Linked DNA regions of Halorhodospira halophila SL1. The protein of the gene in region 1 interacts with the protein of each later gene in a pairwise test. Links are inferred from orthologs where the notes say so. Each region holds a gene or a part of one and is shown in the gene's direction. Other genes may lie near its edges. The genes, in order: dnaA and HHAL_RS10630.

Region 1 (2,839 bases):
CGCACCCCGACGACAAAATCGTGGTCCGGCAGGCCGCCCTGCCGGACCCGGAAACTCTCGCGGATGATCCGCTTGACTCGATGCCGCTGTATGGCCAGACGCAGCACCCGCTTGGGGACTGCCAGGCCCAGCCGCGGGCGCCCGCACTGATTCTGCCGTGCGCTAACGCGGAAGTAGCGGTTGGCTGTCCGCCATTCCGGGGCGCGAAGCACCCCCTCGAATTCCCTCCGCCGCAGCAGCCGTGCGCCCCGCGGGAACCTCTCGTCGGCCGACAAGAGGAAGCCGGGACCCGGATCAGGCCGTCGGCGTAAGACGCTTGCGCCCCTTGGCGCGGCGCCGCTTGAGCACGAGGCGGCCGCCCCGCGTGGCCATCCGGGCACGAAACCCGTGGGTTCGCTTGCGCTTGATATTACTCGGCTGGTACGTGCGCTTCATGGTTAACGACTCATTGATTGGGAAAGGGTCGGGAGGCCGTCCTCCGGCCAGTGAGCCGCGAATCTACTTCGCCATCAAGGGCCTGTCAATTGCTACAGCGACGCATGACCGGGCCTGTGGATAACGATGAAAACCTGTGGATAACCACCCCACCCCCCTTTAAACTATGCCGTCCACGATCCCCGGCCTCACCGGCCCCACCACCCGGAACAACGAGGTAGCCGTCACCATGGACGACTCGCTCTGGAGCGCGTGCCTTCAGCAATTAGAGCGCGAGATCCCCGAGCAGCAGCTCAACACCTGGATTCGTCCCCTGCAGGCGCACCTCGAGGGTGACGCCCTGCGCCTCTACGCACCGAACCGCTTCGTCCTCGACTGGGTGCGCGACAACTTCTCGGCCCGCATCGGCGAACTGCTCGCCGAAATCCGCCCCGATGAGCACCTGCGCGTAGAACTGGAGATCGGCTCGCCCCCGACGCCCGACCAGCGCGAGGCCGCCACCGGCGCCACGCGCGCCGCCCCAGCGCAGCGCAGCTCCGAGCCCCGTCAACGCCCCGTGGACTCGAACCTGAATCCCGGGTTCACCTTCGACTCCTTCGTCGAGGGCAAGTCGAACCAGCTGGCCCGCGCAGCCAGCATGCAGGTCGCCGACAACCCCGGCGGTGCCTACAACCCACTATTTCTCTACGGCGGTGTCGGACTGGGCAAGACCCACCTGATGCATGCCGTGGGCAACGCCATACGGACCGCCCGCCCGGAAGCACGTGTGCTTTACCTCCACTCCGAGCGTTTCGTCGCCGAGATGGTCAAGGCGCTGCAACACAACGCCATCAACGAATTCAAGCGCCACTACCGCAACCTGGACGCGCTGCTCATCGACGACATCCAGTTCTTTGCCGGCAAGGAGCGCTCGCAGGAGGAGTTCTTCCACACCTTCAACGCTCTGCTTGAAAGCGAGCAGCAGGTGATCATGACCTGCGACCGCTACCCGAAGGAAGTCAACGGTCTGGAGGAGCGCCTTAAATCGCGCTTCGGGTGGGGGCTGACTGTGGCCATCGAGCCGCCGGAGCTCGAGACCCGTGTTGCCATCCTCAAGAGCAAGGCCATCCGCGACGGCGTCGACCTACCCGACGAGGTGGCCTTCTTCGTGGCCAAGCGTCTACGCTCCAACGTCCGTGAGCTCGAGGGCGCCCTGCGGCGCATCACCGCCAACGCCCAGTTCACCGGTCGCGCCATTGATGTCGACTTTGCCAAGGAAGCCTTGCGGGATCTCTTGGCCCTGCAGGACAAGCTGGTCACCATCGACAACATCCAAAAGACCGTGGCCGCCTATTACAAGATCCGCGTCGGCGATCTGCTCTCCAAGCGCCGCAGCCGTTCCATCACACGACCCCGCCACATGGCCATGGTCCTGGCCAAGGAGCTGACCTCGCATTCGCTACCGGAGATCGGCGACGCCTTCGGCGGGCGCGACCACAGCACGGTTCTCCACGCCTGCCGCAACATCAAGTCGCTGATCGAAGACGACGCGCGCCTCGCCGAAGATTACGACAACCTGTTGAGAACCTTGAGCACTTAGCCCGGCGTAAGCTGTGGAAAACCTGCGGAGTGATCCAAGGGTGAATTCCATCCCCAGGTTTTCCACATACACCGCACCGCCCGCCCTGGTGTTTGTTGTGGATCTTTTCTCCCTTTTGAGACAGTGTCTTATCAACACTTTCCACAACTTGACGCGGTGCCAATAACAACAACAAGCTTTCTCTTTCCTTAAGCAGTCATTACAGCCAACGAGGACGAACATGCGCTTCGAGGTCCAACGCGAACCCCTGCTCGCCGCCCTCCAGTCGATCGTCGGCGTCGTGGAACGCCGCCAGACCCTGCCGGTTCTTGGCAACATCCGCGTCGAAGCCCGATCGCAACAGCTGCAACTCACCGCCACCGACCTCGAGGTGGAACTCGTCGCGTACCTTGAGGCCAACACGAAAGACGAAGGTGTGATCACGCTTCCAGCACGGAAATGGCTGGATATATGTCGAAATCTTCCGGAAGGTGCGTCGATCAGCATCGAAGCCAATCAGGATCGGGCGACCCTGCGCGCCGCCAGCAGCCGCTTCTCCCTGGCCACCCTGCCCGCCGATGAATTCCCCGAGGTCGAGTCCATCGGCGACACCGAGGCCGTCGAGATCCCGCGCGGCGAACTCCGCCGACTCATCGAGCGGACGCACTTTTCCATGGCGCAGCACGACGTCCGTTACTACCTCAACGGCCTGTTGCTAGAACTCACCGGGAGCGGCGCTCGCGCCGTGGCCACCGATGGCCACCGCCTCGCCCTCGCCGAGAGTGACAGCCCGGTCCAAGTGGCCCAACCCCGCCAAGTCATCGTCCCGCGCAAGGGCGTCCAGGA
Region 2 (7,118 bases), 980 kb from region 1 along the record:
GCCGTCGAAGACGAAGCGATCGGCGCCAAAACCGGCCACCGAGAGCGCCGCCGTCACACTGCACGGCCCGGGCACGGGTGACACCCGCTCCCCCGCATCCGCCGCTGCGGCCACCAGGCGGGCACCCGGATCGCTGAGCAGGGGCGTGCCGGCATCGCTGACCAGCGCCACATCCCGTCCGGCAGCCAGCAGACGGAGCAGGCGCGGGATCCTGGAGGCCTCATTGTGCTCGTGCAGACTCAGCAAACGCGCCCGAAGACCGTACTGCTCCAGCAGCCGGCCGGTCCGGCGCGTATCCTCAGCCGCCACCCACTCGACATGGCGGAGGATCTCGGCTGCCCGTCGACTCAGATCCCCAAGGTTCCCGATGGGGGTCGCCACAACCCACAGCGCGCCGCCGCCGTTTGACACAGGCGCGACGGGCGCCGGATACTCCGAAGGCTTATCCACAGGCTTCTCCGACGGTTCCCATGACCTGCCCCACGCGCGTTCTTCAGTTCCTGATCGTGGCCGCGCTGCTGGCGGCACTCTACAGCTGTGCCCCGACGCCGGTCACGCCCGCCGACACACCGGAGCAGAGCGAGGCGCAGGCAGACGACGCCCGCGCCGCGGGTGACGCTGCCCGTGCTGCGGAACTCTATGATGCGGCAGCGGAGGGCTACGAGGAAGCCGCGGACCGCAATCGAGTCAGCATCGCCGCTGCCCGCAGCTGGCTCGAGGCTGAAGAGCGGGACGCCGCGACCACGGCGTTGGCCCGGGTCGACCCCGAACACCTCGGCGAATCGGACCGGGACCGCTTCACCCTCGCCCGAGCCCAACTGGCCCTGCAGCGCGAGCGCCCAGATCTCGCCGCGTCCCTCCTCGACAACCTGGCGGAACCGCCGGCCGGCGAGGAGGCCGACTACCACCGCCTGCGCGCCGCAGCGGCGGCGGTCATGGACGACCACCTGAAGGTCGCTGAACAGCGCGTGGCCCTGGAGCAGCACCTGGAGACCCCGTCACAGCGAGAGGAAAACCGCAACCTCATCTGGCAGGCCCTGGGCCGCACCCCCGCCCCGCAGCTGCAGGAGATCGACCCGGACGACGACACCTACGGCGGCTGGGTGCGGCTGGCACAGATCGCCCGCAGCCACCGCCTCGACCCGGAGCGACTCGAGGAGGCGGTATCCGACTGGGAGGCGGCCTTCCCGGACCACCCAGCCCGCGACCACCAGGCCACCGAGCTGATCACCCGGTTCCACGAGCGGATCCGCCGCCCCGAGCGCGTTGCCCTGCTGCTGCCGCTGAGTGGCGATTTCCGCGAAGCCGGCCGGGCGGTGCGCGACGGGATCCTCTCCGCCTATTTCAGCGACAACAACCAGCGCCCGGAGATCACCGTCCACGACACCGGCGGCGATCCGGAGCGTGCGCTGGAGGCCCTGGCCGAGGCCCGCGAGGCCGACAGCGACGCGGTGATCGGCCCCCTCACCCGCGGCGCCGTCCGGGCGATCGCCGACGCGGACGAGAGCCCGCCGACCCTGGCCCTGAACACCCTCGATGACAATGGCACCGCGGAGCACCTCTATCAGTTCGCGCTCACCCCGGAAACCGACGCGCGACAGGCGGCGCTGCACGCGCAACGGCGCGGCTGGAGCAGTGTGGTCATCCTCGCCCCGCGAACCGACTGGGGGGAACGAGTCCAGCGGGCGTTCCAGGAGGCCTTTGAAGAGACCGACGGCACCGTGCTTCAGAGCGAAGCCTACGACGCGGGTGACGCTGACTTCTCCGGGCCGATCCGGGAAGTGCTCAACCTGCGCGTCAGCAGCCTGCGCCACCAGGAACTCACCCGAACCCTGGGACAGTCGCTGGAGTATCAACCGCGCCGCCGCCAGGACGTGGACGCCATCTTCCTCGCCGCCTCGCCCGAGGCGGGGCGGCTGCTGCGCCCACAGCTCGAGTACCACCACGCCCAGGACGTGCCGGTGCTCTCCACCGCTCACATCTACGGCGGCGCCCCTCGCCCCGAGGAGGACCGCGACCTCGACGGCCTGCACTTCGTCGACGGCCCCTGGCTGGTCGGCCGGTCGCTGGGCATCCCGGAGGCGCTGGAACGCGAACGGCTCGCCGAGCTACTCGGTGACGTCCTGCGCCGCGAGGCCCGTCTAGTGGCCCTGGGTATCGACGCCTACCGCATCTTCCCGTACCTCGAGGTCCTCAGCGAACACCCAGAGGAGCGCTTGGACGGGCTGACTGGCAAACTCCACCTGAACAGCGAGCGCGTGGTCGAGCGCGAGCTGGTCGCCGCGCGGTTTGTCCGCGGCCGACCGGTATTCGAACAACCGGCCACGGAGGGCGGCGATGATGGCCCCACAGACGACGCGGAATGACCCACGGCAGCGCGGCCAAGAGGCCGAGGAGCGCGCGCGCGCCTACCTCGAAGGGCAGGGGCTGCAGACCCTGGCGCGGAACTTCCGGACCCGCCGGGGCGAGATCGATCTGATCATGGCCGACGGCGGCGTCACGGTGTTCGTCGAGGTCCGCCGCCGCAGTCACCCCGGGTACGGCGGCGCAACGGCCTCCGTGGATCGGCGCAAGCGCCAGCGCCTGAGCCGTGCCGCCAGCGCCTGGCTGGCCCGGCACCCCGGGTGGGCCCGTTTCGATGTAGTCGCCACGGACGGCCACGAGGTGCACTGGGTGCGCGATGCATTTCGGGAAGAAAGCTAAGGCGCCCGGCAAGACGAAAGCGAGGATCCATGGATTCCCACGAACGCGTGGCACAGCTCTTCCACGACAGCATCCGCGCCAAGCAGGATGCCCTGGACCGCATCGCCCCGGACATCGTACGCGCTGGCCGGGCCATGGCCAGGGCCCTGGGGGCAGACCGCAAGATCCTGATCTGCGGCAACGGCGGCTCTGCGGCGGACGCCCAGCACTTCTCCTCGGAGCTGCTCAACCGCTTCGAGATGGAGCGCCCCGGGCTACCCGCTATCGCGCTCACCACCGACTCTTCCACGCTGACGTCGGTGGCCAACGACTACCACTACGATGAGGTCTTCGGCCGGCAGATCCGCGCCCTCGGCCACGAGGGGGACATCCTGTTGGCCATCTCGACCAGCGGAGGGTCAGGCAACATCGTTGCCGCACAGCAGGCCGCGGCCGAACGGGGCATGATCACCGTCGCCCTCAGCGGCCGCGACGGCGGCACGCTGGCCGAGACGCTCTCCGCCGAGGACATCGAGATCCGTGTGCCGAGCGAGACCACGGCCCGAATTCAGGAGGTCCACCTGCTGGTGATCCACTGCCTGTGCGACCTGATCGATCGCACCCTGTTCGGTGGCCCGGGCGGCTAGCGCCGCCCTCGGGGCAACCGTCTATTTGACCACGCGCAGATTGGGCCGCTTGCCCCCGCTGGGGCCGTCCGGCGGCCCGTCGTGGTCATCGTCACTGTCCTGCCCCGCGTCCAGGGCCTCGTACTCCTCCGACTCGGCGTCATCGCCCTCACCGAAGAGCATGCCCTGCCCGTTCTCCCGGGCATAGATGGCCATGACCGCGTTCACCGGCACCTGAACACCGCGCGGCACACCACCGAAACGGGCACGGAAGACGATCTCGTCGTTGCCCATGTTCAGCCCCTGGACCGCCCGCGGTGCCACATTCAGCACCAGTCGGCCGTCCTCGGCGTATTCCAGCGGGGCGTCGACATCCTCCCGACTGGCATCCACCAGCAGATAGGGGGTGTAACCGTTATCGGCGATCCACTCGTAGATCGCCCGGATGAGGTAGGGACGACTCGGGGTCATTGGTGCGCCTCCTGCCTTCACGCACGCAGGGCCTGCTCCTCGCGGGTCAGACTGATGCGGAAGGCGTCGGTTGCAAACTGCTGTTCGGCGTACTGAGTGATCGCCGCTGCAGGCTCCGGGAGGTCGACCCCGGCGGCGGGCAAACGCCATAGCAGCGGCAGGATCGTAAGATCCATGATTGTCAGCTCGTCGCTGAGGAAGTACGGCTGGCCCTCGAAGAGCTCGGCAGCCGCCACCAGGCTCTCGGTCAGGGCGCGGCGGGCCTGCTGCGTCTGCGCCCCCGTACCGTCCTCGATTTGATCGTAGAGCGCGTACCAGTCGCGCTGCATGCGGTGGACCACCAGCCGCGCCTTCGCCCGGCTCACCGGGTCGACGGGTAACAGCGGCGGGTGCGGATACCGCTCATCCAGGTAGTCGATGATGATCTCGGGGTGGTAGAGCGCGATGTCTCGGTCCACCAGCGTGGGCACGTCCCCGTAAGGGTTGTGCTCCAGCAGGGCGGTCGGCGGCTGGTCCGGATCGACCGGGACACGCTCGGCCTCGACCCCCTTGAGGGCCAGGGCCAGCCGGGCCCGATGGCTGTGTATGCATTGCGCTCCGGTATAGAGGCGGATCACGGGCCCTCCGGCGACCGTTTTGCGGGGTGGCCCGGAGTCCCCGGGCCACCCCACCCGGGTCACTTCTTGATGCCTCTCCAGAACTCCTTGTACAGGAGGTAGAAGACACCGGTCATGACGATCAGGAAGAGGATCACCCAGACCCCCATCCGCTCACGGTCCGCCCGGATGGGCTCGCCGGCGTAGGAGAGGAAGGCGGTGAGCTGGGCGGTGACCTCGCGGTACTCCTCCTCGCTCAGCTTGCCCTCGGCACCCTCGATGATCTCGAAGTCAACGATGTGGCCATCGTCGTCCTTGACCGCCTTCTGATCGCCCTGCAGGGCGAACAGGATGTGCGGCATCGAGGTCCCTTCCTGGACATAGTTGTTGTAGCCCACCTCGGCGTCTTCATCCACGTAGAAGGTGTTGAGGTAGGTGTAGATCCAGTCATCACCGTGGATGCGGGAGGTCAGCGAGAGGTCCGGCGGAGTCAGCCCGAACCAATTCTCGCCATCCTCGGGATCCATGGGCGAGATGATCGGCTCGTGCAACTCGAAGTTGCCGCGCATGATCTTCTCTTCGACCCAGTCCTCGTCCTCGCCGACGTCATCGGCCAGCCGCTGGTAGCGCAGGTACTCCACCGAGTGGCACCCGACGCAGTAGTCGGCAAACAGCTCGGCACCCTTGCGGATGGACTCCCGGTCGTGGTGGCTGATGTTCGGTTCCATCATCCCCACCTCGGCCTTCACCGCGCCGGTGAAGGCCAGGGCGAGGAATGCACTCAGTGCGATTCCGGTCTTCTTTTTCATGCTCATGTCAGACGGTCACCCTTTCCGGAACAGGCTTCGTCTTCTCGAACCCGAAGTAGGTGTAGGCCCAGAGGAAGACGAAGAACCCGAAGTAGATCACGGTCGAGATCTGGCTCAACAGGATCGGCAGACCCGTGGGCTCCTCCATGCCGGCCCAGGTCAGCACCAGGAAGGACACCGTGAAGGCAGCCAGCGCGACCTTGAAGCCGAGACCGCGGTAGCGGATGGACTTCACCGGACTGCGGTCGATCCAGGGCAGGAACAGCAGGATGCCCGGCGCCGCCAGCATGACAATCACGCCCAGGGCCTCGCTCGGGATCGACTGCAGCATGGCGTACCACGCCGTGAAGTACCAGATCGGGTGGATCACCTCGGGCGTCTGCAGCGGATTCGCCTCCTGGAAGTTCGGCGCCTCGATGAAGTAGCCGCCGAAGGTCGGGGCGAAGAACATCACCGCGCAGAACAGGATCAGGAAGATGCCCCAGCCGAACATGTCCTTGGCCACGACGTAGGGGTGGAAGCCAACGCCGTCGATGGGCTTGCCGTTCTCATCCTTGTTCTGCTTGATCTCGACGCCGTCAGGACTGCTGGAGCCGACGTGGTGCAGTGCAACGATATGCACGAACACCAGCGCGATCAGGACCAGCGGCAGCGCCACCACGTGGAGGGCGAAGAGCCGGCCGAGCGTCGCCTCGTTGACGACGAAGCCGCCCTGAAGCCAGACCACCAGCTCGTCACCGACCACCGGGATCACACCAGCCAGCGCGATGATCACCTGCGCCGCCCAGTAGGACATCTGCCCCCAGGGCAGGACGTAGCCCATGAACGCCTCGGTCATCATGACCAGGTAGATCAGCACACCGGTGATCCAGAGCAGCTCACGCGGCTTCTTATAAGAGCCGTAGAGCAGCCCTCGGTACATGTGCAGATACACAACCAGGAAGAACGCCGACGCGCCCGTCGTGTGCATGTAGCGCATCAACCAGCCCCAGTCCACGTCGCGCATGATGAACTCCACGGAGGAGAACGCGCGCTCGACGGAGGGCTGGTAGTAGAACATCAGCCAGATGCCGGACACGATCTGGATCACAAGGACCAGGATCGAGAGCGATCCGAACAGGTACCACCAGTTGACGTTCTTGGGGACGTAGTACTCGGTCATGTGGTACCGCCAAGTACTCGTCATGGGATAGCGGTCATCGATCCACTGCTGCAGACCGCTGAGATTGAGACGGTTCATCACGCCGCGCCCTCCTCTTCGTCTTCGGTATCCTCGCCGATGACGAGCTTAATGTCCTCCGGGAGCCGATCTTGCGGCACCGACAGGCTCCCCGGTCCTGGCACCCCGCGCCCGACACGCCCGCCCGTCGCGGCTCCCTGCCGTATCGGGGCCTACAGGGTGTACAAGCAGCGCGTAAGCTTCGTACATCGCATCGCCGGGCGTCAAGGCAGGACCGCCCCGCCTCAACACCCCGGGGTTGACCGATAGGCTATTACATTAACCGTAATACGTCATGTCTAGGCCGGGTTCTCGATCTCCACGTAGTGGTGTTCCACACCGAGGGCCTCCGCCAGATGGGCCCCCAGCGCCTGCACGCCGCTGCGCTCGCTGGCGTGGTGGCCAGCGGCAAAATAGTGAATCCCGCGCTCGCGGGCCACGTGGGTCGTCGGCTCCGAGAGCTCGCCCGAGAGGAAGGCATCGACGCCCAGATCCGCCGCCTGGTCGATCAGGCCGTCGGCCCCGCCACTGCACCAGGCCACCCGGTAGATGGTGGTGGTCCCCCCATCAACATGGGTGGGCGCACGGCCCAGCGCCTGCTCAACCCGCGCCGCGAACGCGTCGGCCCGCTCCGCCTCGGACAGCACCCCGGACCACAGCAGGCCGGGTACCCCCTTGGCTGCGTGCCGGCCGTCTGTCTCTAGGCCCAGGAGTC

What was found.
Region 2: the proteins of dnaA (region 1) and HHAL_RS10630 interact in binary tests that used the Escherichia coli proteins (3 or more experiments, as listed by UniProt). The link is inferred for Halorhodospira halophila SL1 from one-to-one orthologs.

What each region holds. Positions count from the first base shown.
Region 1 is NC_008789.1:1,332,750-1,335,588, reverse strand. It holds dnaA (chromosomal replication initiator protein DnaA), read left to right. Parts: upstream 1-664; coding sequence 665-2,014; downstream 2,015-2,839. Other genes in the region: dnaN (DNA polymerase III subunit beta), read left to right, coding at 2,235-2,839; rpmH (50S ribosomal protein L34), read right to left, coding at 295-435; rnpA (ribonuclease P protein component), read right to left, coding at 1-275. UniProt on the Escherichia coli protein: Plays an essential in the initiation and regulation of chromosomal replication. Binds in an ATP-dependent fashion to the origin of replication (oriC) to initiate formation of the DNA replication initiation complex once per cell cycle.
Region 2 is NC_008789.1:2,307,301-2,314,418, forward strand. What follows is about bases 1,718-4,530. They hold HHAL_RS10630 (phosphoheptose isomerase), read left to right. Parts: upstream 1,718-2,732; coding sequence 2,733-3,329; downstream 3,330-4,530. Other genes in these bases: HHAL_RS10620 (penicillin-binding protein activator), read left to right, coding at 1,718-2,366; HHAL_RS10625 (YraN family protein), read left to right, coding at 2,338-2,703; HHAL_RS10635 (ClpXP protease specificity-enhancing factor), read right to left, coding at 3,351-3,779; HHAL_RS10640 (glutathione S-transferase N-terminal domain-containing protein), read right to left, coding at 3,797-4,396; HHAL_RS10645 (cytochrome c1), read right to left, coding at 4,456-4,530. Also shown: rsmI (16S rRNA (cytidine(1402)-2'-O)-methyltransferase), read right to left, coding at 1-390; more of HHAL_RS10620, read left to right, coding at 471-1,717; more of HHAL_RS10645, read right to left, coding at 4,531-5,190; HHAL_RS10650 (cytochrome b), read right to left, coding at 5,192-6,424; HHAL_RS10655 (Nif3-like dinuclear metal center hexameric protein), read right to left, coding at 6,703-7,118. UniProt on the Escherichia coli protein: Required for the timely initiation of chromosomal replication via direct interactions with the DnaA initiator protein.